3 regions of the Streptomyces sp. NPDC101151 genome follow, and region 3 is predicted to be linked to each of the others. Evidence: riboswitches for the same ligand, from Rfam matches in the RefSeq annotation. Region 3 holds a riboswitch; each other region holds the start of a gene.
The links. Region 3 has a riboswitch for thiamine pyrophosphate ahead of thiO (glycine oxidase ThiO). Riboswitches for the same ligand answer to the same signal wherever they lie in the genome.
Positions count from the first base shown of each region.

Region 1: another riboswitch for thiamine pyrophosphate. It lies ahead of thiC (phosphomethylpyrimidine synthase ThiC); the one in region 3 lies ahead of thiO (glycine oxidase ThiO).
Region 2: another riboswitch for thiamine pyrophosphate. It lies ahead of ACIRU3_RS22255 (thiamine ABC transporter substrate binding subunit); the one in region 3 lies ahead of thiO (glycine oxidase ThiO).

Region 1 covers NZ_JBIWPP010000005.1:254,456-264,496, reverse strand. Annotated here, with positions in the region: gene ACIRU3_RS12060 (metallophosphoesterase) at 204-1,280, shown strand; gene ACIRU3_RS12055 (hypothetical protein) at 1,462-2,322, shown strand; gene ACIRU3_RS12050 (serine hydrolase domain-containing protein) at 2,509-3,690, shown strand; gene thiC (phosphomethylpyrimidine synthase ThiC) at 4,434-6,236, opposite strand; TPP riboswitch at 6,229-6,402, opposite strand; gene ACIRU3_RS12040 (YibE/F family protein) at 6,483-8,051, shown strand; gene ACIRU3_RS12035 (SsgA family sporulation/cell division regulator) at 8,148-8,585, opposite strand; gene ACIRU3_RS12030 (IclR family transcriptional regulator) at 8,685-9,599, opposite strand; gene ACIRU3_RS12025 (DUF5326 family protein) at 9,802-10,014, opposite strand.
Region 2 covers NZ_JBIWPP010000011.1:140,712-150,752, reverse strand. Annotated here, with positions in the region: partial or broken gene ACIRU3_RS22280 (LOG family protein) at 1-607, shown strand, start outside; gene ACIRU3_RS22275 (LAETG motif-containing sortase-dependent surface protein) at 770-1,456, shown strand; gene ACIRU3_RS22270 (maleylpyruvate isomerase family mycothiol-dependent enzyme) at 1,532-2,329, opposite strand; gene ACIRU3_RS22265 (ABC transporter ATP-binding protein) at 2,353-3,375, opposite strand; gene ACIRU3_RS22260 (ABC transporter permease) at 3,375-4,976, opposite strand; gene ACIRU3_RS22255 (thiamine ABC transporter substrate binding subunit) at 5,018-6,100, opposite strand; TPP riboswitch at 6,181-6,288, opposite strand; gene rlmN (23S rRNA (adenine(2503)-C(2))-methyltransferase RlmN) at 6,312-7,418, opposite strand; gene ACIRU3_RS22245 (deoxyxylulose-5-phosphate synthase) at 7,736-8,065, shown strand; gene ACIRU3_RS22240 (SMI1/KNR4 family protein) at 8,062-8,850, shown strand; gene ACIRU3_RS22235 (phosphatidate cytidylyltransferase) at 8,963-10,041, opposite strand, start outside.
Region 3 covers NZ_JBIWPP010000006.1:4,300-14,340, forward strand. Annotated here, with positions in the region: gene pknB (Stk1 family PASTA domain-containing Ser/Thr kinase) at 1-949, opposite strand, end outside; gene ACIRU3_RS13255 (thiazole synthase) at 1,090-1,884, opposite strand; gene thiS (sulfur carrier protein ThiS) at 1,888-2,100, opposite strand; gene thiO (glycine oxidase ThiO) at 2,097-3,257, opposite strand; TPP riboswitch at 3,255-3,366, opposite strand; gene ACIRU3_RS13270 (hypothetical protein) at 3,420-3,770, shown strand; gene ACIRU3_RS13275 (NAD(P)/FAD-dependent oxidoreductase) at 3,803-5,035, shown strand; gene ACIRU3_RS13280 (Rv2175c family DNA-binding protein) at 5,204-5,569, shown strand; gene thiE (thiamine phosphate synthase) at 5,660-6,307, shown strand; gene metF (methylenetetrahydrofolate reductase [NAD(P)H]) at 6,428-7,351, shown strand; gene ACIRU3_RS13295 (hypothetical protein) at 7,408-8,340, shown strand; gene ACIRU3_RS13300 (phytoene desaturase family protein) at 8,354-9,895, opposite strand; gene ACIRU3_RS13305 (DUF4126 domain-containing protein) at 9,952-10,041, opposite strand, start outside.

The DNA of each region.
Region 1 (10,041 bases), on a different contig from region 3:
GGCCGAGGCATGACGGACAGCCGGTCGAACCCCTGCCCAAACGGGGCGAAAGCCGCGGTGAACCGGAGTCCTGCTCTGATTCACCACCCCTGGGTCATCACACGGCGCGACGCGCATTCCTATGATGGGCCCACGACACCGCGGGCCGCTGCGACCAGGCAGTCCGAAGCGGTGCAGTTGCGGCGTGATGGTGGAGGGGTCTGATGACTCAGGGGGCCGGTCAGGGACCCGAGACGGAGCGAACGGCGACGTTGCGCGACTTCCGGGTGCCCGCGTACGTCAACGAGACCGGTCCGTACGTCCACACCCACCCCGGTGACACCCTCCCGCCCGTCGACGAGGCCTACCCCGAGGGCTACACACCCACCCAGCGCGACCTGCCCGTCATCAACCGCGGCGACACGCTCCAGGTCACCGTCGAGCCGGTGGCCGCCGCCCCCGCCCCGCAGACCACCACCGGGCCCGGCCCGCTGTACGTGGTCGGCGACGTCCACGGCTACCTGGACGAACTGGTTGCCGCCCTGCGGGAGAAGGAGCTGATCGACGCCTCCGGCCAGTGGTGCGCGGGCACCGCCCGGCTGTGGTTCCTCGGCGACTTCACCGACCGCGGCCCGGACGGCATCGGCGTCATCGACCTGGTGATGCGGCTGTCCGCCGAGGCGGCCGCGGCCGGCGGCTACTGCAAGGCCCTCATGGGCAACCACGAACTGCTGCTGCTCGGCGCCAAGCGGTTCGGCGACACCCCCGTCACCTCCGGCGCCGGCACCGCCACCTTCCAGGCGGCCTGGCTCCTCAACGGCGGCCAGAAGACCGACATGGACCGCCTCCAGGACCACCACCTGCAGTGGATGGCCCGCCTGGACGCCGTCGAGGAGGTCGACGGGTTTCTGCTCGTCCACTCCGACACCACCGCCTACCTCGACTACGGCGACTCGATCGAGGCGGTCAACGACACCGTCCGCGAGACGCTCACCCGCAACGACGCGGACGAGTGCTGGGACCTGTTCCGCAAGTTCACCAAGCGCTTCTCCTTCCGCGACGAGGGCGGCGCCGACGCCGTGCGCTCCCTGCTCGATACGTACGGCGGCACCCGCATCGTTCACGGTCACAGCCCCATTCCGTACCTGCTCGGCGAGGTCGGCTCCGAGGACGACGAGGAGGGCAGCGGCCCCGTCGTCGAAGGACCGCACGTCTACGCCGGGGGACTCGCCATCGCCATGGACGGCGGCGTGACCATGGCCGGAAAGCTGCTGGTCCAGCAACTTCCCCTGGATGGCTGAGCGTTTACGGGGCAGACGCACCCCGAATGCATGCGCGCAGGTCGGCACGTAAATTCCGGCAACCCCCTGTCACCGTGTGCCGTCACGGCTCTACCATCGGCTTATCCGTAGCAGGCTCCCCTCCGTTTCTGCCCGACGGCTCGCCGGCGTGCGAGCCCCAAGCCCTACGGAGCATCGGGGGATGCACATGAACAGCGTTCCGCAGCACCTGCTGAACGAGGACCGCCAGGAATTCGCGCGGGTCCTCGATGAGGCGCTGCGCTCCGCACCACAACGACCCGAACTGGCCGCTGTCGGACAGCGGCTCAACCCCGAACAGCTGCGCACCATGGCGCTCAACGCCACCGCACTCATCACGGCGGCCGCGACGACGGAGTACCAGCACTACGTGAAGGTCCGCGAGGAACTGCGCCACCCGGCGCCGTCCACCCCCTCGGCCGCCCGCGATTCCGGTTCCGAGCCGGCTTCGGGCGCGATGGGGCTCGCCACCACCCTCGGCGAGGCCGCCGAGACCACCGGCGCGGGTGCCATCGCCGTGATCGCGGTGCTGGCCCCCGTCCTCGCCGGGACCGCCGCGGCGATCTTCCTGCTCGTCGGCTACATCCTGAGAATGCTGGCCCCGGGCCAGGCCTTCGCCCAGACCATGCTCACCGCGGGCTGGGTGTTCGGTGCCGTGACCGCGGCCGCTATCCTCGTCGCCGCGGTCGGGCTGCTGCTCACGGCCCTGCGCAACAGCGCCTCGGCGGAAGCCGAAGCCCACGAAGCGGCGAGCGAGGAAGTGGCCAGGGCCAGAGCGGCCTGGCGGGAGGCCCTGCTGGAGCGCGGCGTCCTGCCGTTCCTGCGGGACGCGCTCGCCCAGCCCGGCACGGCGGCCCTGCGCCGCACGGCCCCGTCGGCCCCGACCAGCCGCATGCCGCGCCTCGGCTACGACCGGCCCGGCTTCAGCAGCCCCGACGACGGCTCTGCCTCCGGCCGCCCGAGCTTCACCAGCCCGGACTACACGAGCCCCGACTTCGGCGGCCCGGACCACCAGCCGGAATAGCCCGGCTTGCGCCCCCGCCAGGGGCGCGGCCGGACATCCGGCCCGCCCGCACCAGGACCACAGGCGTCCTGGAAGCGGACCTGCCGCATAGCGCGCACCGCGGGTGTCCCCTCGGGGCTCCGCCCGGGTCTCATCGGGGGACATCCCGGATGTCTTCGCGCTTCGGCGCCGACAGCATCGACCCCCATGGACTCCCTCTCCCGACGCTCCCTCATGAGGGCCTGCGCCGTCACCACACTGACGCTCGGATCCTCGAACGCCACCGCCCGAGCGGCGGCCCGGACGACGGCCCGGACCGCCGGCCCTCACCGCGCCGCCCTCCGGCCGCCGGTGGACACCGCAGCGCTGCGGGCCGCGATCGGCGACCTCTCCCATCCGCCCGCCACCTCCGCCCAGCTACTGGTCGAGTGCCGGAGCACCCACTGGTACGGCACCGCGGGCGCGGCGGACCTCACCAGTGGACGAGACGTCCGCCCGGACGACGGTTTCCGCGCGGGCAGCATCACCAAGTCGCTCGTGGCCACCCTCGTTCTACGACTCTGGGCCCAGGACCGCATCGACCTCGACGCCCCCATCGGCCGCTACCTCCCAGGACTCCGCCTTCCTCCCACTTTCGGCCGCATCACCGCGACCCAGCTGCTGAACCACACCAGCGGCCTGCCCGACCACCAGGGCCTGCCGGACCTCGGCACCCCGGAAGCCGTCCTGCAACACCGCTTCGACCGGTGGACCCCGCAGCAATGGGTCCGGACGGTGACCGGCAGTCCCCTCAAATTCGCTCCGGGCACCTGCCAGGAGTACCGGGGCATCAACTACGTCCTGCTCGCCCTGCTCCTCGAGAAGATGACCGGCCGACGGTACGGCGACGCAATCGCGGACCGGATCCTGCGCCCGCTGGGCCTGACCCGCACCCTGTTCCCGGGTGACGATCCGCGCCTGCACGGCCCGCACGTCCACGGCTATCTGCGCCTGACCGACGGCTCCCTGCGTGATGCCACGGTCTACAACCCGTCCAGTTCCTGGGGCGAAGGCGAACTGGTTTCCACCTCGGCCGATCTCTTCCGCTTCCAACAAGCCCTGTTCTCGGGAGCCTTGCTGTCACCGAAGGCGATGGACAAGCTGTTCACCCTGCCACCGGCCACGGTGCGCATGCTGGACGGCAGCCCGGCCCGCTACAGCATGGGCCTGCAGACAGCCACCGTGAACGGCGTGACCTTCTGGGGCAAGACCGGCGAGAACTACGGCTACCGCACCCGTATGTTCGCCACGCGCGACCTGACCACCCGGTTCCTCCTGTCCTACACCCCGACCCCGCTGAACACGGCCGAGGACATGACCAACCGGGTCGTCACCGTCCTGACCGCCTGACCCCGCGCTGTCCACCGGCCAGTGCCGGCGCATCCGCATCAGCACCGGCCCCGACGGCACCGAGATCTCACCCATGCGCGCCGCAGAAGCCCGCCTCACACTCGGAGTCGCCGCCGCTCGCATGGGTGAGATCGAAGAAGCCATCGGCATGGGGACCAAGGCCCTGGAGGCGGACCGGAAGTCGCTCCCGTCGCTGCTTTTTAGTCGCTGACGAGCTGGATAAGGAACTCAGGTCCCGATACCCCCGCGAAGCTGCTTCGCGTGACTTCCACGAGCAGGTGATGACGATCAAGCGTGGCGCCACCAAGCCCGAGCTTCCATTCTGAGTGTCACCTACCTCGTCCGGGCCCCCGCCGAGTGGGGCCCAGACTCTCAGGTACGGCGCGGTGGCCCTGCCCACGAGCAACTCGTGAACAAAGCCAGCGGTGAAGTGGCCGGAAAGTCAAGGGCCCCACAACCAGTTCGGCGAAGCTGCATTGGGCTGAAGGCGTCGACAAGAAGAGCCTCTCCATCTCTTGGAGAGGGATTCGATATGGTTCGTTTTCCCTCGTCAGAGGCCCATCCGGTCCACTGAGAACTAGCCAACTCTGGCGAACAGGATCGGGGAAGGCCACGCAGACTGCATATCTAGCAAAGTGTCGACTCCAGCAGTACATGCCCCTTCGCTTCAGGAAGATGGGGCGGTCCGTGCGCCCGGGTCGGATCTCCCCCGACCGGCCGCACGGACCGTCAACAGGTGTGCCTCAGTCCGCGATCGGCAGGTACACCCGGCTCCCCGCCTCAGCAAACTCCTTCGACTTCTGGAGCATCCCCTCAGCGACCTCCTCCGGCGACGCCCCGTCAGCCGCCGCACCACCGAACCGCTCTGTGATGCTTTGACTAATCTTCATGCTGCAGAACTTCGGCCCGCACATGGAGCAGAAGTGGGCCGTCTTGGCGGGCTCGGCCGGCAGCGTCTCGTCGTGGAACTCCCGTGCGGTGTCCGGGTCCAGGGCGAGGTTGAACTGGTCCTCCCACCGGAACTCGAAGCGGGCGTCGGACAGCGCGTCGTCCCACTCCTGCGCGCCCGGGTGCCCCTTGGCGAGGTCGGCCGCGTGGGCGGCGATCTTGTAGGTGATGACACCGGTCTTGACGTCGTCACGGTTGGGGAGGCCCAAGTGCTCCTTGGGCGTGACGTAGCAGAGCATCGCCGTACCCCACCAGGCGATCATCGCGGCACCGATGCCGGAGGTGATGTGGTCGTACGCCGGCGCGATGTCCGTCGTCAGCGGGCCGAGCGTATAGAACGGAGCTTCATCGCAGATCTCCTGCTGAAGGTCGATGTTCTCCTTGATCTTGTGCATCGGGACGTGCCCCGGGCCCTCGATCATGGTCTGTACGTTGAAACGCTTGGCGATCGTGTTGAGTTCCCCGAGCGTGCGCAACTCGGCGAACTGCGCCTCGTCGTTGGCGTCCGCGATCGAGCCCGGCCTGAGGCCGTCGCCCAGCGAGTACGTGACGTCGTAGGCGGCGAGGATCTCGCACAGCTCCTCGAAGTTCTCGTACAGGAACGATTCCTTGTGGTGCGCCAGGCACCACGCGGCCATGATCGAGCCGCCGCGCGAGACGATGCCAGTCTTGCGGTTGGCGGTGAGCGGCACATACGGCAGGCGCACGCCCGCGTGGACGGTCATGTAGTCCACGCCCTGCTCGGCCTGCTCGATGACAGTGTCCTTGTAGATCTCCCAGGTCAGTTCCTCGGCCTTGCCGTCGACCTTCTCCAGCGCCTGGTAGAGCGGCACCGTGCCGATGGGGACGGGGGAGTTGCGCAGCACCCACTCGCGGGTGGTGTGGATGTTGCGGCCGGTGGAGAGGTCCATGACCGTGTCGGCGCCCCAGCGGGTCGCCCAGGTCATCTTCTCGACCTCCTCCTCGATGGAGGACGTCACCGCGGAGTTGCCGATGTTGGCGTTGACCTTCACCAGGAACCGCTTGCCGATGATCATCGGCTCGATCTCCGGGTGGTTGACGTTGGCCGGCAGCACCGCGCGCCCCGCGGCGATCTCCTCGCGGACCACCTCGGGAGACACGTTCTCCCGGATGGCCACGTACTCCATCTCGGGCGTGATCTCGCCGCGGCGCGCGTAGGCGAGCTGCGTGACCGCCTGGCCGTCACGGCCCCGGCGCGGCTGACGCGGGCGCCCGGGGAAGACCGCGTCCAGGTTGCGCAGCCCACCGCGCGGCGAGGTGTGCTTGATCCCGTCGTCCTCGGGGCGGACGGGACGGCCCGCGTACTCCTCGGTGTCGCCGCGGGAGATGATCCAGTTCTCGCGCAGCGGCGACAGGCCCCTGCGGACGTCGGTGTCGACGTGTGGATCGGTGTACGGGCCCGATGTGTCGTACAGCGTGACCGACTGCCCGTTGGTGAGGTGCACCTGGCGGACGGGCACGTGCAGGTCGGGGCGAGTGCCCTCGACGTACGCCTTGTGCCAGCCGATGGACTTCCCGGCCTCCTGGGACTTGTCGTCCTGGACGGAGGCAGGCGTGCGTGCGTCCTTGTTGGTCATGAGACCTACTCCCTACGCCGGCATTACCCGGTAACAGGTTCGGCGGTCGACGCAGCGGTTTCCGTCTGTCGATGTTTCCCGTGAAACCACGTTCCACGTGAAACATCGCAAATACGGAGGTCAGCGCCCTCTCAGCCCGGTGCTCCGAGCTCCCGCGTGTGCAAAGGTGCCTCCACGCTAGCGTCAATTCGGGCGCGGTGAACAGAGGGCCCCTATCGTTCTTGCGATGATCGGGCGGTGACCACGATGGAGCAGTACCCGTACCCGCCACCCGAGCCGCCGCGCGGAGGCGGCTCCGGACAGGGCGGCGGACACGGCCATGACGGCCACGGAGACGGTGACGGCCCCGGTCAGGCCCCCCGCGGCAGCAGCGGTGCCGACCACGACCACGGGCCGGTGCGCACCGGCCATGCTCCCGGGCATTCTCACGGGGACGGGCATGCCCACGCCTCGCGTGGCGACGGCGGCAACGGGCACCGGCACGGCCCGGGTCCGGGCAGCGGGCATGGCCACTCGCACGGTCACAGCCACAGCCATGGCCCTGCCGCGCCCGTCTCGAAGCATCTGCGCAAGGTCATCGCGGCGATCCTGATCCCGTTCACCGCGGCGGTCGTGGTCGGCCTGGTGCTGCTCTGGCCGGGTGGAGCACCGTCCCACGAGCGGACCGGCGTCGGCTTCGACCGGCAGACGCAGCAGGCGACGGTCGCCAAGGTCGTCGAGGTGAGCTGCAAGTCGGTGAATGCCTCCGGGGACGCCCCGACCGGCGACACCTCCACCGCGGAGGGCAACTCGGCACAGCAGGAGGCAAAGGGCACCTGCAAGAAGGCGACGGTCCGGGTCGACACCGGCAAGGACGAGGGCCGTACGTTCACCGAGATCGTGCAGCCGGACCAGTCGCGGCAGTTGCGGCAGGGCGAGAAGGTCGTGGTCGCCTACGAGCCCTCGGCGCCGAAGGAGCTGCAGTACTCCGTCACCGATGTGAACCGTAAGTTCCCGATGGCACTGCTCGCGGGGATCTTCGCGCTCGCCGTCGTGGTGGTGGGCCGGATGCGCGGTGTCATGGCGCTGGTCGCGCTGGCCGTGAGCTTCCTGGTGCTGACGCTCTTCATCCTGCCCGCGATCCTGCAGGGTTCGAATCCGCTGCTGGTGGCCGTCGTCGGGGCGAGTGCGATCATGCTCATCGCGCTCTACATGTGCCATGGGCTGTCGGCCCGTACATCGGTCGCCGTGCTCGGCACGCTGGTCTCCCTCCTGCTGATCGGTGTCCTCGGCTCGGAGTTCATCGACTGGGCCGCGCTCACCGGCAACACGGACGACAACACCGGCCTGATCCACGGCCTGTATCCGTCGATCGACATGAGCGGCCTGCTGCTGGCCGGCGTCATCATCGGTTCCCTCGGTGTCCTGGACGATGTGACGGTGACGCAGACGTCGGCGGTCTGGGAGCTGCACGAGGCCAACCCGGTGATGGGCTGGCGCGGGCTGTACCGGGCGGGCATCCGGATCGGCCGCGATCACATCGCCTCGGTGGTCAATACCCTTGTCCTCGCGTACGCCGGAGCCGCGCTGCCGTTGCTGCTGCTGTTCTCGATCGCGCAGAGCAGCGTGGGCACGGTGGCCAACAGCGAGCTGGTCGCCGAGGAGATCGTGCGCACGCTGGTGGGTTCGATCGGCCTGGTCGCCTCCGTCCCGGTCACCACCGCCCTCGCCGCCCTGGTGGTGTCGGCCGACCGGCCGGGACCGGACACGGCGGCCCCCGCCGGGGCCCAGCCCGCTGCGGCACGCGGCGGCCGGGGTCGGCGCCGGAAGCGGTGAGCGGCCCGGCCAGGGCCGGAAAACCGCCGGAGAAGCGTTCCTGCACAGTCTCACGCGGCACGGCGGAGCGCCCTGGCGCCCCGTTGCCGTAAGGCTTCAGCCGGCGCTCTGTTCCTCGGCCAGGATGCGGTCCAGGGCCTCGTCGAGGTGGGCGTCGAAGTCGGCCAGCGCAGCCTCCTGGCCGAGCGGCACGAGCTTGTCCGTACGGTCGAGGAAGGCCACGAGCGGCGGCGTCGAGGAGCGGAACAGGGCCTGGTCGCCACCGACCTGAAGCCGGATCAGCACCTCGCCCAGCACCTCGGAGTCGACGGGGGCGATGTGCACGTCCCCCTCCCCGCACGGCCGCCCGACCCCGTCGATCATCAGCTCACGACCGAAGGCCCAGGTCACCGGGGCATCGCCGGGCAGATGGAAGGTCAGCCGCACGGCATAGGGATCACAGGTCTCGTAGCGCAACTCCACCGGGATGCGGAAGGAGAGTTCCTCCGACACGAGAAAGCTCATCATGACTTCTGCCTGTACGGATTCGCGCATCGCCTACCCCGTCAAATGACATCGACCGGCCGGGTTTGATCCCCTCGACCGTGGTCAAATCTTGCTGAACGTACACAGCAGATCACAAGGAGTGAGTTTTCAGATACTGATAGAGAGCATCAGCGAGCCCAGTTGGCGCCCGATCTCGACCTGCAAGCGGTGGGCGGCGGGCAGCAGTCGTTCGGCCTGGTGGGCGGGGAGCGAGATGGCCATCGTGACCGCGGTGGTGCCGACCGTGATCGGAATCGCCGCGCAGACCGTGCCCAGCGCGTACTCCTGGCGCTCCACCACCGGCTCCATCCGCGGGATCCGGGCCAGTCGGCGCAGCAGGGAGTGGTTGTCACGCACGGTGTACGGCGTGATGGACTGCACCGGATAGCGGGCCAGATGGTCCCGGCGGGCCTCCTCGTCCAGCTGGGAGAGCAGGCACTGCCCGATCGCGTGCGCATGCCCCGTCTCGCGGAAGTCGGCCCATTCCTCGACCGCCGGGGACTCCCGCGAGTCGGAGACGTACATGACCTCGATCTCGCCGTCCCGGTACATCGCGTAGTACACCGGCGCGCCGATGGCATCACGCCAGTGGGCGAGGGTGTCGGCCACCGTGCTGCGACGTTTCTGCTGCGCTCCGCTGCTGCTCAACCGCTCGGCTGCGGTGCCGAGGAAGAACAGCCCTTTCTCCCGGCGCAGGTAGCCCTCGTGCACCAGGGTGCGCAACAGGTGATACGTCGTGGGCAGGGCGAGACCGGTCTCGCGGGCCAGCTGCTTGGCGGGGGCGCCGTACTCGTGTTCCGCGACGGTCTCCAGCAGTCGCATCGCGCGCTGGACGGATCCGATGAGGGTCGCGGCGGTCGGCTGCCCCGGGACGTCCGCGGAGTGTGCTGGTCCTGGGAGGGGGCCGGCGTGTGGCTGTCCTGGGACGGTCGCGGCGGGCGGTCGCTGCACGGGGGGCGTGCAGGAGTGCGGCGAGGTGAGCGGTGCGTGCGGTCCTGACGGTGCGGTGTCAACCGTGGCCAAGGGTCACTCCCGGAGCGCGAGGGTGGGGCAGCCCGTGCGGAGGAAACACGGGGTGGGGGTGTACGCCGCCCGCGGGGCCCGGCCCCGCGTGGGGTTCCGGACTCTAACCGCCCGCCACCGCGTGCAGACGGCCTGCCGGGGAAACTTCCCTCCCCCGAGGGAACCGGTGAATCCCGTTACCGGTCACCGGCTCCCACGTGCCTCACCAGTCTCCGCGCGACGAGGAGTTCGACATGAACTTGCGCACGATGTAGATCAGTCCGCCGACCAGGGCGACGAAGACCAGCGCCTTGAAGAGCAGGCCGATCACGAAACCGACGACGGTCGCTATCAGGCCGCCGAACACGACCAGGGCGATGACCGGCACCGCGACCCACTTCACCCACCACGGCAGCCCCGCGAAGATCTCTCGCATTTGCCCTCGTCCTTTGTGTTCCGGTGC
Region 2 (10,041 bases), on a different contig from region 3:
GTACGCCGGAGCCGCCCGGCCGGGCCGCGAGCCGGCACGCGCCGGGTTCACGGTCACCGGCGGCGGACCCGGCGCGATGGAGGCGGCCGGCCTGGGCGCGTACGCCGCCCCCTTCACCGACGGCATGCTGGAGGAGGCGCTCGAACTCTCCGCCAGGACACCCTCGTTCCGGCCGTCGGGCACCGACCGGGCGCGGGCCGCCTTCGTGGTGCGCGAACGCCGGCCCGGCGGCGGGGCGTCGGTGGGCATCCGCACCTGGTTCTGCGGCCACGAGCCGCCGAACGCCGTCGCCACGCACATCGCCGAGTACTTCGCCGACGCCACCCGCGAGGACGGCCTGCCGGCCCGCTCCAGCGCCGGAGTGGTGTTCCTGCCGGGCGCCGCCGGCACCGTACGGGAGATATTCGACAACGCGACGCCGAACTCCTACGAGTCGCGGGGCGAGCACACCCCCATGGTGCTGGTGAACGAGGAGCACCGGACGCGGGAGCTGCCGACGTGGCCGCTTCTGCGGTCGTTGGCCCAGGGACGCGCGATGGAGTCCCGTATCGCCCCGGTTGACCGGATCGAGCAGGCTCCGGAGGCGTTGAAACGTCCGCGAGGTTAATAAGCAGGCAAAGCCAACGGCGGTCGGGGGCATATGCATTGACACTCCTTATGGAGCGCTTATAAACCTGTGAGTCTCTTGGGGGTGCTGGGACCTCACCTCATGCGTTGTCCCGTCTCCCCCTAAGCCCCCCCGCAGTTATGCACTCTGTAAAGGACAAACGTGTCCATAACTCGCCGCAGCGCGCGTCGTTCCGTGCGCATCCTGGGTGTAGCCTCCGCCTCCGCCGCGCTGGCCCTCGGTGTCGCCGGCCAGGCGCTCGCGTGCAACATCAGTGAGTTCTCCGCCGAAGCCACGTGCGACGGCAGCCAGGGCGTCATCGTCGTCACCGACGTGGACCGCTCGGGCACCCCCGCCACCATCACCGTGTTCTCGAAGACCGACGCCGGTGTCGAGACGCAGGTCGGCCAGCCGCAGGACGTCAAGGGCTCCGCCGAGGGCACCAAGGTGACCTTCCAGGAGGACTGGAAGCCCAACGCGACCTACCGCGTCCACGTCAAGGCCGGCAACCGGGTCGACGAGGACATCAAGCCCGACCTGGTGACCCCGTCCACCGCCTGCAAGAAGGAGGAGTCCCAGACTCCGACGCCGCCGGCCAGCCCGACTCCGAAGCCGTCGAAGTCGACCCCGGCCGCGACCCCGACCCCCTCGGACTCCGAGAGCAGCTCCGCCCCGGCGGGCACGTCGAGCAACGCACCGTCCCCGGCTGCCGATGACTCGAACCTCGCCGAGACCGGTGCGAACTCCAACACCGGTCTGATCGCCGGTGTCGCGGGTGCGCTGGTCGTCGTCGGCGGTGGCGCCGTCTACTTCGGCATGCGCCGCCGTGGAGCGAAGAGCGCCGGCTGACGCCGCACTTCGCACACCGCTCGTACACCGCTGCGGCCCGTCCCCGTATCCCCGGGGGACGGGCCGCAGCCGTGTTCAGCCGAAGGAGGCCCGCTCCAGCCAGAACTCCAGCAGCTCACGCTCGCCCAGCACCTCCAGGTCGGGGTGGTCCAGCGGCAACCGGCGGTAGAAGGCGAGCAGGAGCGGGGTGAGCGGGCCGCGCAGGGCGACGGTGGCCTTCTCGTGGCCGCGGCGCCAGCTCACCCCCTCCTCGCCCAGCTCGATCAGCCACTCGGCGTTCAGATCCGGGCCGGTGTCGGTGGCGTGCAGGTGGATGCTGCGGCCGGGGCCGCGCAGCTCCTCGGCGCCCCGGTCCGTCGTGTTCCGCTGCGCCCACTCCACCACCTGGAGCCATTCGTCCAGCGCGTCCGCCGCGATGTCGGGGGCGACCTCGTAGGGCAGCCCGGCCGTGAGCGTGGCGTCGGCCCGGTGCACGGTGATCTCGTTCGCCATGCGGCGGGCCCAGAAGCCGGCGCTGGGGCTCCCGGCCCAGCTCCACACCACGGTGTCGGGCCCGGCCTCACGCAGGGCGTCGACGACCAGCTCGCCGGTCTCCGCCAGCCACTTGTCCAGGGCCGCCGCGTCGCCCCGCTCCCCGGGTCCCGCAGCGAGCGGGACCCTCTCCTCCGGGATGTTCTCCTGCGCCCGGCTGCGCACCAGGGTGTCCACCCAGCGCAGGGCTCCGCCCATGTGGCGCACGAGGTCCTCCAGCGACCAGTCCGGGCAGGTCGGCACGGTGGCGGCGAGGTCCGTTCCGGAGGTCACCACGGCCCTCAACCGGCCCACCTGGTGGGCGATTTCGTCGCAGTAACGGTCATGTGCGAGCAAAGTCATGCCCTCACCCTAGGGCGCGCCGATCACCCGAGCACGACGATTTCCGCCCCGTCGAACGCGACCCCTGCCTCGGCCCCCACGTCCGGCGCGTCGCGGAGCGCGCAGGCCGCCTCAAGACGCGGGCCGCCGTCGCGGGGCCGGAGGCCGACGGCCACATGGGTGCCCCTGAAGGTGCGGGCGGCCACCGTGCACGGCAGCCCCTCGTCGGCCGCCACGAGTCGTACTCCGGCGGGCCGGACCAGGAGCGAGCGGTTGCCCTGGGGTGAGCCGTCGGGCACCGGCAGCTTGCCCCACGGGGTGTCCGCCGCCGCGTCCGCGACGGTCGCCGGGACCACGTTGTCGAAGCCGAGGAAGCGGGCCACGAACTCGTCCGCGGGCCGCTGCCAGACCTCCAGCGGAGTGCCGGACTGGGCGATCCGCCCGTCGCGCATCACCACCACCCGGTCGGCCAGCGCGAAGGCCTCGCCCTGATCGTGGGTGACCGCGAGCACCGTCGTACCCAACCGGCCGAAGAGTTCCCGGAGTTCGACCACCAGCCGTTCCCGCAGGGAGCGGTCCAGCTGGCCGAGCGGTTCGTCCAGCATGAGCAGCCGGGGCCGGGGCGCCAGCGCCCGGGCCAGGGCCACCCGCTGCTGCTCACCACCGGACAGCCCGGCCACGGCCCGCCGGGCGGCGCCCGGCAGCCCGACCAGCTCCAGCAACTGCTCCGTCTCGGCGTCCCGTCCGCTCTTCGGCACCCCGTGCATCCGCAGCCCGAAGGCCACGTTGCCGCCGACGTCCCGCTGCGGAAAGAGCTGGTGGTCCTGGAACATCAGCCCGACGCCCCGCCGGTGCGCCGGCACGCCGGCCTGGTCCCGGCCGTCGAGCAGCACCCGTCCCACGTCCAGGGGCTGCAGCCCGGCCACTGCCCTGAGCAGCGTCGACTTGCCGCTGCCGCTGGGGCCGAGCACACACACCACCTCGTGCTCGGCGATGTCGAGGTCGACCGCGTCGAGCACGGGCCGCCCGCCGAAGCGCACGGTCGCGGCCTCCAGGCTCAGCAGCATCAGAACTCCCCCGTCCGGTCGGTGCGCAGCCGCTCCAGGACCAGCAGCGCGGCGGCGCACACCGCCATCAGAATCGTCGACAGGGCCATCGCCTGCCCGTAGTTGAGGTCTCCGGGCCGGCTCAGCAGCCGGGCCACGGCGACCGGCAGCGTCGGGTTGTCGGGCCGGGCGATGAACACCGTCGCCCCGAACTCCCCGAGGGACACGGCGAACGCGAACCCGGCCGCGATCAGCAGCGCCCGCCGCACCAGCGGCAGATCGACCTCCCGCCACACCCGCCAGGGCGAGGCCCCGAGCACGGCGGCCGCCTCCCGCAGCCGTCCGTCCACCGCCCGCAGCACGGGCAGCATGGTCCGTACGACGAAGGGAGCGCCCACCAGCGCCTGGGCGAGCGGGACCAGGATCCAGGACTGCCTGAGATCCAGCGGGGGCTTGTCCAGCGCGATGAGGAAACCGAAGCCGACCGTCACGGCGGAGACGCCGAGCGGCAGCATGAGCAGCGCGTCGAAGCCGCGCACCAGCCGTCCCGCGTCCCGTCGGGCCAGCGCGGCGGCGGCAAGGCCCCCGATCAGCACGGCGATGGCGGTGGCGGCGACGGCGTACTCCAGCGAGGTCCACACGGCGTGCAGGGGCGCCACGAGGAAGGTGCCGCCGTCGGAATCGGTCAGCGCCCGGTAGTAGCCGAAGCCGGGCGCGTCCAGGGAGCGCTGTACCAGCACCGCGAGGGGCAGGACCAGCAGCAGGGCGATGGTCACGAGGACCCCGGCGAGCAGCGCCCACTGCCCGGCCCCGCGCGGCCGACGGGCGGTCACGGAGGCGTCCACCAGACGCAGCGCGGTCTCCCGCCGCCGTACCGTCCAGGCGTGCACGGCAAGGATCGCGCCCACCGCGACGAACTGGACGAGGGTGAGGACGGCGGCCGTGGACAGGTCGAAGACCTCGGAGGTCTGCCGGTAGATCTCCACCTCGAGGGTGGAGAACGTGGGCCCGCCGAGGATCTGCACCACGCCGAAGGAGGTGAAGGTGAACAGAAACACCATCAGCGAAGCCGCGGCAACGGCGGGTACGAGAGCGGGGAGCGTCACCTTCCGCCAGGCCCGCAGCGGGGACGCGCCGAGCATCCGGGCGGCCTGCTCCTGCCGGGGATCGAGCTGGGCCCACAGCCCGCCCACCGTGCGGACGACGACGGCGAAGTTGAAGAAGACATGCGCCAGCAGGATCGCCCACACCGTGGTGTCCAGACGTACGCCCCACAGGTCGTCCAGCAGTCCGCCGCGCCCGACCAGCGCCAGGAAGGCGGTTCCGACGACGACGGTCGGCAGCACGAACGGGACGGTGACGACGGCCCGCACCAGCTGCTTGCCCGGGAAGTCCAGGCGGGCAAAGACATAAGCGGCGGGCAGGGCGAGCAGCAGGGTGAGCGCGGTGGAGGCGAGTGCCTGCCAGGTGGTGAACCACAGCACATGCCGGAGGTCGGGCTGTGTGACGACCTCTGCCACCCGCCCGAACTGCCAGACACCGTCCGTCTTCAGCCCGCGCGCGACGATCGCGGCGACGGGCCAGGCGAAGAACACCGCGAAGAACGCGACGGGCAGGGCCATGAGTCCCAGCCGCGCCGCGTTCCCGCGCATGCGGCCCCTGGCTACTTCAGTACGAGCGACGTCCACGACTTGACCCACTGGTCACGGTTTGCGGCGATCTTGGCGGGCGCCAGGGTCTCGGGGTTCTTGGCCTGCGGGCCGTACTTCGTGAACTCCGGCGGCACCTGGGCGGCTTCCCGCACCGGGTAGACGAACATCTTGAGCGGCATGTCGTCCTGGAACTCCTTGGTGAGCAGGAAGTCGAGGAACGCCTTGCCGCCCTTGGTGTTCTTCGCGTTGCTCAGCAGTCCGGCGTACTCGGTCTGCCGGAAGCAGGTGCCGTACGACACCCCGGTCGGGGCGGTGCCGGGCCGCTTCTTGGCGTAGATCACCTCGGCGGGCGGGGAGGAGGCGTACGACACCACGAGCGGACGGTCGCCGCCCGCCTTCCTGCCCTCGGACGAGCCGGAGAACTCCTGGTAGTAGGCCTGCTCCCAGCCGTCGACGACCCTGACGCCGTTGGCCTTGAGCTTCTTCCAGTAGCCCTGCCAGCCCTCGTCGCCGTACTGCGCGGCGCTGCCGAGCAGGAAGCCGAGGCCGGGCGAGGAGGTGGCCGCGTTCTCGGTGACGAGGAGGTTCTTGTACTCGGGCTTGGCGAGGTCGGCGAAGGTCTGCGGCGGGGTCAGCTTGTGCTCGCTGAAGTAGGCCTTGTCGTAGTTGACGCAGATGTCGCCGGTGTCGACGGGCGTGACACGGTGCTTGGCCTGGTCGACCCGGTACTGCGGCAGGACCAGGTCGGTGCCCTTCGCCTCGTACGGCTGGAAGAGGCCGTTGTCGAGGGCCCTGGACAGCAGGGTGTTGTCGACACCGAAGAAGACGTCGCCCTGCGGGTTGTCCTTGGTCAGGATCGCCTTGTTGACGGCCTGCCCGGCGTCGCCGCCGGGCAGGACCTTGACCTTGTACCCGGACTGCTTCTCGAAGTCCTTGAGCACGTTCTTCGACACGGACCACGAGTCGTGGCTGACGAGGGTCACGGTCTTGGAGTCCGAGGACCCCGTGGCGTCCGTCGATCCGCAGCCGGTCAGGGCGGGCAGCGTGACGAGGCCGAGCCCGACCGCCACGGCCGCGAGGGTCTTGTTGTGCACTGGATGTCCTCCTGGGGTTGGCCAGGAAGAGACGCGGCCCTGCCCGGGCACCGCGAGGGAACCCGGGCAGGGCGCAACAGCTTGAGTGATGACCGAACTTCCTACCCAGAATGACCTGGGCGAGGTTCAGAGGGTCTGCGGCCCGGTTGCCGCACTCTCAGCGCTGTGGCGCTCCCCTGTCGGAATATGAAGTTGTACGTACGGGCTCAGGCTACCGCTCGGTGGCCGCCAGCTGGCCACAGGCCCCGTCGATCTCCTGCCCCCGGGTGTCCCGGACCGTGACCGGCACACCGTGGGCGGCGATCGCCTCCACGAAGGCCTTCTCGTCCTCGGGCCGCGAGGCGGTCCACTTCGATCCCGGAGTAGGGTTCAGCGGAATGAGGTTGACGTGCACGGGCTTGCCCTTGAGCAGCCGCCCGAGCCGGTCACCGCGCCAGGCCTGGTCGTTGATGTCGCGAATGAGGGCGTACTCGATGGAGAGCCTGCGCCCGGACTTCTCCGCGTACTCGAGCCCGGCGTCCAGCACCTCGCGCACCTTCCACCGCGTGTTCACGGGGACGAGGGTGTCGCGCAGCTCGTCGTCGGGGGCGTGCAGGGAGATCGCGAGCCGGCACTTGAAGCCCTCGTCGGAGAACCGGTGGATGGCGGGCACGAGCCCGACCGTCGACACGGTGATGCCGCGCTGCGAGAGCCCGAGCCCGTCCGGCGCGGGATCGGTGAGCGCCCGGATCGCACCGACGACCCGGTTGTAGTTGGCGAGCGGCTCCCCCATCCCCATGAAGACGATGTTGGACAGCCGCGCCGGCCCACCGGGGACCTCGCCGTCCCGCAGCGCCCGCATCCCGTCGACGATCTGATGGACGATCTCGGCGGTGGACAGATTCCGGTCGAGCCCCGCCTGCCCGGTCGCACAGAACGGGCAGTTCATCCCGCACCCGGCCTGCGAACTGATGCACATGGTGACCCGGTCCGGGTACCGCATCAGCACCGACTCCACGAGCGTGCCGTCGAACAGCCGCCACAGCGTCTTGCGGGTGGTGCCCTGGTCCGTCGACAGATGCCGTACGACGGTCATCAGCTCCGGGAGCAGCGCCTCGCGCAGTCTGTCCCGCGAGCCGGCCGGGATGTCGGTCCACTGCTCGGGGTCGTGCGCGTACCGCGCGAAGTAGTGCTGCGAGAGCTGCTTGGCACGAAACGGCTTCTCGCCGATCTCGGCCACGGCGTCCTTGCGCTGGGCGGGCGTGAGGTCGGCGAGGTGCCGCGGCGGCTTCTTGGCTCCGCGGGGGGCGACGAAAGTGAGTTCTCCGGGCTTAGGCATGGCTGTACCAGTGTCGCAGATCCAATTGGGTGGCCCGGGGCCCCGGCCCGGGACGGAGGTCATTGGCCGGTGGTCACTGCTCGTCCTGAGCCTGTCGAACGGCCGGGGGACAGCCCGGAGGCGGTGCGGGGACCGCCCGGAGGCGGTGCGGGGATCGCCCGGAGGCGGTGCGGGAGCGGCCCGGGGACGGCACGGCTCGCCCCTCCCCGCGAACACCCGCATCAGCAGCCACAGCCGCCCCGCGTGCCCTCGGCCGTCGACTGCCCGGTACCGGAAACCCGCTTGGCCGGGCTCCCGGGCCTCCCTACTCTGACGGCATGCCTCCCGCCAAGACCTCGTACGTCTGCCTGTCCTGCCGGGTCTCGTACAAGCAGTGCTACGACCCGTGGCGGGAGCGGATCTGTCCGCGCTGCGCGGGCGCGCTGAGGTACGCGGGCTCGGCCTTCGCCGCGCCCCGGAAGCGGGACCGGGCCGCCTGGCGGACGCTCACCGTCCTGCTGAACGCGGGCGTGGGTTTCCACAAGAGCTGTTGCGGCGGCCCCGGCTACCGCCCCCGTACCCGGCGCGAGATTCGCGAGCGGCTGATGTACGCCCGCCGTACCGGAGAGCCGGCCGAGACGGTGCTGAGCGGGGCCGACCTGCCATGACGGGTCCGCAGGCCCTGACCCGGCTCGTCCCGCCGCCGGAGCGGCCGATCGACGCGCACGGGGACTGGGCCGACGTGGAGGCACGGCTCGGGGTACGGCTGCCGGCAGACTACAAGCAGCTGGTCGAGAGGTACGGCCACGGCGAGTTCTGCGACTACCTGTATCTGCGGACACCGTTCGGGCCGGGCCCGCACAACGGCCTCCGGTACGACGACGGCCTGCTGGTCTGGGGCACCACGATGGACGCCGACCGGCTGTGCTGGCGCACCGAGGGGGACCCGGAGGAGTGGCCGGTGGTGGTCCGCGGATCCGGCGGCACCGGACGGGAGGAGTTCGCACCGGGCGCGGCCTGGTTCGTCGAGGGGTGGGTGACGGGCGGGGTGCGCTCCGCGGTACTGGCCGGCATGGAGCCGGACCTCGCGCCCTGGTTCAACGCCTTCCGGCCCAGGCTGCACCGGTGCCTGCGCCTGTCCGAGGGCCCCCGGCCGTACGCCGAGCGGCTGCGGATACTCCGGGACGTGCTGGCGCCGACCGCTGACCGGGGGTCGTGGCACGACGAGGACGGGGTGCACGGCCAGGACCACTTCGCGACCGTCGGCACGGACTGGCACCTCACCTACGACCACTCCCACCCGCACCAGATCCGCGTCTCCTTCCCGCCCGAAGACCGTACGAAGGCCCGTGACCGGCTCTTCGCCGCCGTACGCCTCATGGGCTGCACGGTCCTGGAGATCACCGCGGCCGATGGCCTGCCGCTGCCGGACTGGGACACCGACGACGTCTAGGCGGCACGGACCGCCCCCGGCCGGATACGGCAACGGGCCCCGCCCTTTCTCAGGACGAGGCCCAAAAAGCCGTGGCTCACGCGACGCACACGGCTCACGCGACGCACACGGCTCACGCGGAGCCGACGAACACCACCATCAGCAGCCACACCACCGGAGCCGTCGGCAGCAGGGAGTCCAGCCGGTCCATGATGCCGCCGTGACCGGGAAGCAAGGTGCCCATGTCCTTGATGCCCAGGTCACGCTTGATCATGGACTCGCCGAGATCGCCCAGGGTGGCGCTGGCCGCGACCGCGAGGCCCAGCAGCAGGCCCTGCCACCAGCTGCCGTCGTCGATGAGGAACTGCATGCACAGCGCCCCCGCGACCATGGCGAACAGCACCGCGCCGAGCAGACCCTCGCGGGTCTTGCCGGGGCTGATGCGCGGGGCGAGCTTGTGCTTGCCGAAGCGCCAGCCGACGGCGTACGCACCGGTGTCGCTGACGACCGTCAGCAGCAGGAAGGTGAGGACCCGCCAGGGGCCGTCGTCGGCGGTGAGCATCAGCGCGACGAACGTGGCCAGGAACGGCACATAGAACGCCGCGAAGACGCCCGCCGTGACGTCCTTGAGGTAGCCCTCGGGCGGCTCGGTCATGCGCCAGACCAGGACGGCCAGCGCCGTCAGGGCCATCGCGACCCACGCGCCCTCGGCACCCCGCACATACCCGGCGACCACCATCGCCGCACCGCCGACGGCCAGCGGCACGAGCGGCGCCTTGATGCCCTTGCGCTCCTGCAGCCTGCTGGTCAGCTCCCACAGGCCCACGACCACGGCGACCGCGACCACACCGACGAACACGGCCTTGACGACGAACAGTGAGGCGATGATCACCACACCGAGCCCCACACCGACCCCTACGGCCGCGCTCAGGTCACGGCCCGCGCTCTTCTTCTGCGGCGCGGGTGCCGGCTGCGGGGCGTCGGGCATGGGCTCCGGATTCTGCGTCGGACTCTGGGTGGGGTTCAGCGTCGGATACGGCGTCGGATACTGCGGCGAATGCTGCGATGCGTACTGCGGTGCGTAATGCGTCTCGTCTCGGAACAAGGAGCCGCCCGGCCGAGCGGCTCCCCGGTCGTCGTCCTGGTCTCCGCCGTACGCGGGTCCCTCGGGCACGATGGGCATGGGGCGAGTGTGCTGCGCCTCAGGCGCAT
Region 3 (10,041 bases):
GGGGCCGTGGCACGGTCAGCGAGCGGGGTATGACGCTCGTACGGTCCTCGGCGATGTCGTGCTCCGCGGACAGCGCCTGCGGCGGCAGGGCGTCCAACTGCTCCGCCCTGAGCCCGGACCGCGCCTGCAGCACCTGGCCGAGCAGCGCCGCCGCGTCCTGCGGGCGGTGGCCCGGGGTGCGCGCGGCGGCCGAGGCGACCAGCTGGTCCAGCTCGTGGGGCAGCCCCGGCACGAGCGCCGAGGGCGGGGGCACGTCCTCGTGGATGTGCTTGTAGAGCACCTGCGCGGGGGACTCCCCGGAGTGCGGCTTGCCGCCCGTCAGCATCTCGTAGAGGACGACGCCGCACGCGTACACGTCGACGCGGGGGTCGGCGGTGCCCTGCTCGATCTGCTCGGGCGCGAGATACGACACGGTCCCGAGCACGGCACCCGTCGTGCTGGTCACGGTGTCCACCGACCGCACGAGCCCGAAGTCGGCGACCTTGACCCGCCCGTCGTCCCCTATCAGCACGTTCTCGGGCTTCATGTCGCGGTGCACGAACCCGGCCCGGTGCGCGGCGCCCAGCGCGGCCAGGACGGGCTCCAGAATGTCCAGCGCGGCCCGCGGCTGCAGCGCGCCCCGCTCGCGCAGCACGTCCCGCAGGGTGCACCCGGCGATGTACTCCATCGCCAGGTACACGTACGACCCGTCGGCGCCCTGGTCGAAGACCTGCACCACGTTGGGGTGGGCCAGCCGGGCGACCGATTTGGCCTCCCGGATGAACCGCTCGACGAACGACCCGTCGGCCGCCAGGGTCGGGTGCATCACCTTGAGCGCGAGAACGCGGTCCAGGCGGGTGTCCAGGGCCCGGTAGACCGTGGCCATCCCGCCGACCGCGATCCGCGCCTCGACGCGATACCGGCCGTCGAGCACCTGCCCGACAAGGGGGTCCTGAAGGGTCGTATCCACGCAGGCGAGTGTACGAGGGACGAACGACACTCCCGCCCGCTCGGCCGTTCAGGGGACGGAATGCAGCAGAGCTGTGACTCTTGTGCGACCGGACGGGAGGGCCAGAAGGCAGGCCTAGAAGGCAGGCCTAGAAGGCAGGCCTAGAAGGCAGGGCGCTCGGGATCCAGGTGCGCGAGCCCCTCCGCGGGGGAGGAGGCCTCCGCGAAGTGCCTGCGCGGGATCCGTCCGGCCAGCCGCGCCAGCCGCCCCGCCTCCACCGCGTGCTTCATGGCGGCGGCCATCGTCTCGGGCTCCTGCGCCCGCGTGACGGCCGAGGCGAGCATCACACCGGCACACCCCAGCTCCATCGCCAGCGCCACGTCCGACGCCGTACCGGCCCCCGCGTCCAGGATCACCGGCACGCGCGCGTGCTCCACGATCAGCTGGAAGTTGTGCGGGTTGCGGATCCCGAGCCCGGAGCCGATCGGCGAGCCCAGCGGCATCACCGCCGCACAGCCCACGTCCTCCAGTTTCCGCGCGAGCACCGGATCGTCGTTGGTGTACGGCAGCACCGTGAAGCCGTCGTCGACCAGCGTCTCCGCCGCATCCAGCAGCTCCACCGGATCCGGCAGCAGCGTCCGCTCGTCGGCGATGACCTCCAGCTTGATCAGATCGGTGCCGAGCGCCTCCCGGGCCAGCCGGGCGGTCAGCACCGCCTCCCCGGCGGTGAAACAGCCCGCCGTGTTCGGCAGCACCCGGATGCCCAGCTTCTCCAGCACCGACAGCACCGAGCCGTGGACCTCGGGATTGACCCGCCGCATCGCCACGGTGGTCAGCTCGGTGCCGGAGGCGGTCAGCGCCCGCTCCAGCACGTCCAGGCTCGGCGCGCCGCCGGTACCCATGATCAGCCGGGAGCCGAGGGGCACACCGCCGAGGACGAAGGGATCGTCGGCCATGGGTCAGCCTCCTTGGACGGCGGTGAGGACTTCGACGCGGTCGCCCTCGGCGAGGGCCGTGGTCGCCCACTGCGCGCGCGGGACGACGGTTTCGTTGACGGCGGCGGCCACCCCGGAGGGTGCCGCGGTGAGGGTCTTCACGAGGGCGTCCAGAGCGGTGCCCGGGGCGACCTGGTGGCGCTCCCCGTTCACGGAGACGGTGACGGCGATGGTCATGCGGACTGCTCCATGAGGACGTCGCCGAAGCGCTTCGGCGAGAACGGACGGGCGTACTCCGGCAGCTCACCGGCGACCAGCACCTCTGCCATCACATCCCCGGTGACCGGTGTGAGAAGCACCCCGTTGCGGTAGTGCCCGGTGGCCAGCAGCAGTCCGTCGAGCCCGGACGGGCCGAGCAGCGGGGCGTTGTCGGGGGAGCCGGGGCGCAGTCCGGCCCGGGTCTCGGTGAGCGGCAGCTCGGTGAGCCCCGGCACCAGCTCATGGGCGTCGCGCAGCAGCTCGTACACGCCCCCCGCGGTCACCGTCGTGTCCCAGCCCAGCTCCTCGCTGGTCGCGCCGACGACCAACTCGCCGTTCTCCCGGGGCACCAGATAGACATGGCTGCCGCGCACCACGGCCCGCACGGTGCGGCTCAGGAAGGGCGAGTACCGGCGCGGCACGGTCAGCCGCAGCACCTGCCCCTTCACCGGCCGCACGGGCGGCAGCACGTCGTCCGGGACGCCGGTGAGACGCCCGCTCAGGCTGCCGCCCGCGAGCACGACCTGTCCCGCGCCAAGCACGGTGCCGTCCGCCGTGGTGACCCCGGCGGCCCGGTCCCGCACGACGTCGAGCCGTTCGGCCCACGACCGGTGGAACACCACCCCGGACCGCTCGCACGCGGCCACCAGGGCCGACGCCAGCCGCCTCGGGTCGATCTGGTGGTCCCCGTCGACCCGCAGCCCGCCGCGCACCCCGGGCGCGAGCATCGGCTCCAGGCGCCGGCACTCCCGCCCGGACAGCCACTCCGACTCCAGGCCCGAACGCTGCTGAAGCGCATGCAGTTCGCGCAGGTGGGCACGGTCGTCGGCATCGAGGGCGACCGCGAGCGTGCCGCAGCGGCGGTAGCCGAGGTCGTGGCCGGTCAGCCCGGTCAGTTCGGCGGCGAAGTCCGGGTAGCGGCGGGCGGACTCCAGGTTCAGGGCGAGCAGTGTCTCCTCGCCGTAGTGCAGTTCCGTGACGGCGGCCAGCATCCCCGCCGCGACCCGCGCGGCCCCGCCGCCGGGCTCGGGGTCCACCACGGTCGTGGCGAGCCCGCGCTGCGCGGCCCGCCAGGCCGTGACCAGGCCTATGATTCCGCCCCCGATGACGAGGACGTCGGACGTACGTGACGACATGGGCGTCCAGCCCCTCCCTTCGCCGGCATGACCCGGATCAGGTTCGTACGGTCGGAGGCCGCCAGCCTCCCTCTCAGCCCGGTGCGTCCGGGCTCCCGCGAGTGCTTGTACGGTGGCCACCCTAGCCCGCAGCGCTCGTCACCCGTAAGGGAGCCCCTGCCCATGGCCCGCTCGCTCGACGGACTGATCCTGGCCCCCGTCGCGGACCAGGCCCCAGGTCAGGTGGGTACCCGCACCCGCTTCGCGTACCACGAGCAGGACGGCGAGATCTGGGCCGAGTACGCGGGCGGCGACGTCGTGCGCGGCCGTCTGGTCGGCACCCGGGAGGGCGACCGGCTGGACTTCCGGTACGTGCAGCTGGGGCACGACGGGACCACCTCCTCGGGGCACTGCGCGTCGACGGTCGTGGACCTGCCGGACGGGCGGGTGCGGCTCGAAGAGACCTGGGAGTGGGAGTCGCGACCGGGCTCCGGGACCAGCGTTGTGGAACAGGTCACTGAGCACGCCCGCTGACTGACGATTTGTCAGTTGTCTATGGTGATCGGGTGAGCGAGCAGACAGCGCAGCAGGGCACGTCACAGGGGCGGCGCGTGGTCGTCGTCGGCGCGGGCATGGCCGGGGTGCAGACCGCGGTCGCCCTGCGGGAACAGGGCTTCACGGGCACGGTCGCGCTGATCGGCGCCGAGCCCCACCAGCCGTACGACCGGCCGCCGCTGTCCAAGGCCGTGCTGCTCGGCAAGGCCGAGGGCTCCGCCTTCGACGTCGACTTCGACGCGCTCGGCATCGAACTGCGGCTCGGCTGCGAGGTGCTGGGCGTGCGCCCCGGCGACCATGAGCTGGACACCGAGGCCGGGCCCGTCCCGTACGACGTGCTGGTCCTCGCCACCGGCGCCGAACCGATCCGGCTGCCCGGCACCGAGGGCGTGCCCGGCGTGCACCTGCTGCGCACCCTGGACGACGCCGAACGGCTGCGGCCCGTGCTCGCCCGGCAGCACGACATCGTGGTCGTCGGCGCCGGCTGGATCGGTGCCGAGTTCGCCACGGCCGCCCGCGAGGCCGGCTGTGCCGTGACCGTGGTCGAGGCCGCGGACCGGCCGCTGGCCGGCGCCCTGCCCGCCGAGGTCGCCGCGCCCATGACCGCCTGGTACGCCGACAGCGGTGCCGAGCTGCGCACCCACGCGCGCGTGGAGCGCGTCGAGCCCGGCGCGGTGATGCTCGCCGACGGCGCGCGGCTGCCCGCGGGCGCCGTCGTGGTCGGTATCGGTGCGCGCCCCGCCACCGCCTGGCTGGCCGGCTCCGGCATCGAGCTGGGCGCGCACGGCGAGGTGGTGGCCGACGCCCACCTGCGCACGTCCGCCCCGGATGTGTACGCGGTCGGCGACTGCGCCTCCTTCCCCTCGGGCCGGTACGGAGTGCGGCTGCTGGTCCACCACTGGGACAACGCCCTGCAGGGTCCGCGCACGGTCGCCGCGAACATCCTGGGCGAGATCCCCGTGATCTACGACCCGGTGCCGTACTTCTGGTCCGAGCAGTTCGGCCGGTTCGTCCAGTACGCCGGCCACCACCCCGCTGCCGACCGCCTGGTGTGGCGCGGCGACCCGGCGGGCCCGGCCTGGTCGGTCTGCTGGCTGCGCGAGGACCGGCTGGTCGCTCTGCTGGCCGTGGGCAGACCGCGCGACCTGGCCCAGGGGCGACGGCTGATCGAGACCGGCCGCCGTATGGATCCGGAGGCCCTGGCCGACCCGGCACGGCCCTTGAAGGACGCCACCGCCGGTTAGGCGTGTCCGGCGGCTCGGGCCGGCTCCGGGCCACGGTGCCTCACCAGAGCGGATGTGCGTGCCGGACGTCAGGATTCCGGCATGATCCGCCGGAGCGGCCCCGGACGCGTCCTCCCAGGTGGACCGCCCTGGCTTCCGACTGTCAGTGGCAGATGGCAGGCTTGTTCCGTGACCGAGATTGACGCAAAGATCGATGCTCTCGTCCCCGCCTGGCTCACCCTCCCCGACATCGCCGAGATGCTCGACGTCGAGGTGACGCGTGTGCGGCAGCTGGTCAAGGAGGGCCAGCTCGTCGCTGTACGCCGAGGTGAGAACCGGGCGCTGTACGTCCCCGCCGCCTTCATCGACGGGGACAAGGTCGTCAAGGGCCTGTCCGGGACCCTGACGCTCCTGAGGGACGACGGCTTCACGGTGGAAGAGATGATCGAGTGGCTCTTCACCCCCGACCCGACCCTGCCCGGGACCCCCGCGCAGGCTTTGAGTGAGAATCGCGGCACGGAGGTGAAGCGCCGCGCCCAGGCGCTCGCTGTCTGAACCGACCCGCACCACGGGTGGCGTACCGGGCCCCGGCCCGTACGCCACCCGCTCGCCCACCCATGACACCGACCGAGGGGGGACACACGTATGTCCGACACCGCCCGCAGCAGGCTCGCCGACGCCCGCCTCTACCTCTGCACGGACGCCCGCAGGAGGCAGGGCGACCTCGCCGAGTTCCTGGACGCGGTCCTGGCCGGCGGTGTCGACATCGTCCAGTTGCGCGACAAGGGCATGGAGGCCGCCGAGGAGCTGGAGCACCTCGAGGTCTTCGCCGACGCCTGCGCCCGGCACGGCAAGCTGCTGGCGGTCAACGACCGGGCCGACGTCGCCCACGCCGCCTCCGCCCATGTGCTCCACCTCGGCCAGGGCGACCTCCCGGTCCCCGCGGCCCGCGCGATCCTCGGCGCCGACGTCCTGATCGGCCGCTCCACGCACGCCGAGTCCGAGGCCGCGGCGGCCGCCGGCCAGGAGGGCGTGGACTACTTCTGCACCGGCCCTTGCTGGCCCACCCCCACCAAGCCCGGCCGGCACGCCCCGGGCCTCGACCTGGTCCGGTACACAGCCGCCCTGGGCACGGACCGCCCCTGGTTCGCCATCGGCGGCATCGATCTCGGCAATCTGGACGAGGTGCTGGACGCGGGCGCCCGCCGGGTGGTCGTGGTGCGTGCGATCACCGAGGCCGACGATCCGGGAGCCGCCGCGGCGGAGTTCACCAAGCGGCTGCGGCAGGCCTAGGGCCCGCCCGACAGGGCGTGTGTCCAGGTTTCTGTCCAAGGGGTGGACAGGAGGGCGACAATTCGGGCAAATTTCCGGCGCCCGGTTGGGAGACCGCCCACCCGTGGCTAACCTGCGGGTATGGCCCTCGGAACCGCATCCACCAGGACTGATCGCGCACGCACTGTGCGCGACATCCTCGCCACCGGCAAGACGACGTACTCGTTCGAGTTCTACGCGCCGAAGACGCCCCAGGGCGAGCGGAACCTGTGGAACGCGCTGCGGAGGGTCGAGGCCATGGCCCCCGACTTCGTCTCCGTCACCTACGGCGCGGGCGGTTCCACGCGCGCGACCACGGTCAAGGAGACCCAGCAGATCGTCGTCGACACGACGCTCACCCCCGTCGCCCACCTCACCGCGGTCGACCACTCCATCGCCGAGCTGCGCAACATCATCGGCCAGTACGCGGACGCGGGCATCCGCAACATGCTCGCCGTGCGCGGCGACCCGCCCGGCGACCCGATGGGCGACTGGGTCCCGCACCCGCGGGGCCTGGCGTACGCGGCCGAGCTCGTCCGGCTCATCAAGGAGTCGGGCGACTTCTGCGTGGGCGTCGCCGCGTTCCCGGAGATGCACCCGCGGTCCGCGGACTGGGACACCGATGTCGCCCACTTCGTCGACAAGTGCCGTGCGGGCGCCGACTACGCCATCACGCAGATGTTCTTCCAGCCGGAGTCGTACCTGCGCCTGCGCGACCGGGTGGCGGCGGCCGGCTGCGACACTCCTGTCATTCCAGAGGTCTTGCCTGTCACCAGCGTGAAGATGCTGGAACGGTTGCCCAAACTCAGCAATGCGCACTTCCCGGACGCCCTGAAAGAGCGGATCCTCACAGCCAAGGACGATCCGGCGGCGGTACGCTCCATTGGCATCGAGTTCGCCACGGAGTTCTGCGCACGGCTGCTGGCCGAGGGAGTGCCCGGACTGCACTTCATCACGCTCAACAACTCCACGGCGACGCTGGAAATCTACGAGAACCTGGGTCTGCACCACCCCCCGCAGGCCTAGACCGGCCGCACCGCGATACGACACACTGCGTAGCGGTTACTGGGAGAGGGGCGTACATGGGCTGGACGGTCCTCTACATCGCGTTCGGCATCGTCGCACTGTGGTTGCTCGGCGAGGTGCTGCTGCAGTACAAGGCACGGCTGCGCTGGCGGCTGCTCGCCTTCGTCGGCTTCCTCGGCGTCGTGCTCGGCGTGCTGATGCCGTCCGTCGTCGTGATCGGCCTGGGCGCGATCGCCTTCGCGATCGGCCAGACCTACGTCACCCTGTCCTTCCGGCGCGGCTTCGCCTCCGGCTGGGCGGTCAAGCGTCCCGAGACCGAGGCCGAGGGCGGCGGCAGCAAGCGCCGCCGCGGCAAGGCGGACCGCCACGACCCGAGCCTCGAGGTCTCCGACCTGGAGGCCGCCGAGGGCGACGACCGGGACGCCGACTACGGCCCCGACCAGCTCGCCTACGGCGACGACGGCTACGACCGTGACGACGTCTTCACCCCGGCCCGCTCTCCCGAGGCCGCCGCCGAGACCACCGCCGTCTACGAGCCGCAGCCCCTCCCCGACGACACCGGCTCCTACGGCATCTACGGCGACACGGCCTACGCGGGCGCCGCCCAGCCCCAGGGCGCCGACCAGACCTACGCCTACGACTACTCGGGCTACGCCCAGCAGGGGTACGGCTACGACACCGGCGCCCAGCAGCAGGGCTACGCCAACTACTCCGACCCGTACATCGGCACCCAGTCCTACGGCGGCACCTCGTACGACCCCGGCTACGGCCAGCAGCAGTACGGCCAGCAGGCCTACGGCCAGGACGCGTACGCCACCGGAGGTTACGGCGAGACCCCGTCCGGCGGAGTCTGGGTCCCGCAGCAGCGCAGCGACGAGACCTACGGCGGCGAGCTTCCGCAGGAGCAGCCGTACCCGTACCAGGGCCATGAGCAGCAGCAGCCGCAGCCGCAGCCGGGGGCCGGGTACGACGAGCAGTACCGTTTCTGAAGCCCGGCTCCGCTCACTGGGAGCCGCGGAACTGCGGACCCTCCACGATCAGCCCGGCCACCAGCGCACCCGACATGCCGGCGTGCGGGAGGCCGCCACCGGGGTGGGACCAGCCGCCCACTCGGTACAGACCGGGCAGGCGCGTCGTGTTCGCCGGATGCAGGTAGCGGCCCCGGCCGGCGGCGAGTGCGGGGGCGGGCACGGCCCCGAAGAGGGCGCCCGTTTCACTTTCCGTGTGCAGGGGCGCGCGCACCTCGTGCCACAGAAGGCGGTCCCGCAGCCCGGGTACCGCGCGCTCGGCGGCATCGAGGAGGAAGTCCGTGTAGGTCCGGACGGTCCCCTCCTCCTCCCAGGAGGCTTCGGTCGACACCACTGCGGACACCACCACGGACTCGTGCGCGTCGTCCGGTCTGAGCGCGGGATCGTCGGGGCGCAGCACGGTGACGGTGGGACACACGGGTTCGTCGCCGCCGGGTGAGACCAGGAAGTCCAGCTCGGACTCGGGGGCTCGTGGGTGCACGACCGTCCGGTGCGCGGCTCCGGCCTCCCGCCCGCCCCGCAGGGCCAGCAGGAGAACGAACCGCGCGGGCGGGGGTGACACGGGGTCGGCCCGCACATCACCGTCCTCGTCCAGCGGATGCTCCGTCAGGGCCCGCAGCCGTGCCGGGTCCAGATCCGCCACGACATGGTCCGCCTCGGCCACCGTCCTTCCCCCAGAGCCGAAAGCCTGGGAGGTGCCCCCAGCCAGCTCCACACCCACCGCCCGGCCGTCCTTCTCCAGGATCCGGGTGACCTCGGCGCCGAAGAAGAACTCGACCCTCCGCCGCACGCACCGCTCGTACACCGCGCGCGCCAGCTCGCGTATGCCGCCACGTACGTACCACGTGCCGAAGGCGTGCTCCATGTACGGCAGTACAGCCGCGCTCGCCGGAGCCGTCCGGGGATCGAGGCCGTACGCGAGCACCTGGCTCTCCAGCAGGGCTGCCAGACGCTCGTCCCGCAATTCCCACGCCCCGATCTCGGCCGGCGTGCTCGCCCGCCGTGTGCGCAGCAGACGCTTGTGCGGGACGGCCGGATACGGCTCCCGCTCCGCGAGCACCTGCCAGTCCGGCCACAGGGGCTCCTCCAGCAGCGGCCGGCGTGTACGGTCCCAGGCCTCGCGCGCCCGGACCAGGAAGTCGCCCCAGCGCTGCCCGGCCCCGGCACCCAGCGCCTCGTCCAGCGCCGCGACGACACCCGCGCGCGAGGCGTTCGGCAGGGACACCTGCGTGCCGTCCGCGAAGACGTGCCGGGAGGCCGGGTCGACCTGGACCAGCTCGACGCAGTCCTCCAGGGGCTCCTTGCCGGTCTTGACGAACAGATCGCGGTACACGGCGGGCAGCGGCAGCAGACCGGGACCGGTGTCGAAGGCGAACCCGTCCCGCTCGAAACGGCGCACCGCACCGCCGTACGTCTCCGTACGCTCGTACACCGCCACCCGGTGGCCCGCGACGGCCAGCCGGGCAGCGGCCGCCATCGCGCCCATCCCGGCGCCGATCACCGCAATCCGTGCCATGCCTGCGACTTTATCGACCGCCACCGACAAGCCGGCCCGCGGGCGGGCGGTGATCGTCAGCCGGGTGGTTCGGACATCCGCGAGGCCAGCCGCCGTTCCTCCCGCCGCTGGGCCCGGCGCCGCAGAAAGCGCCGGATGCGGGAGAC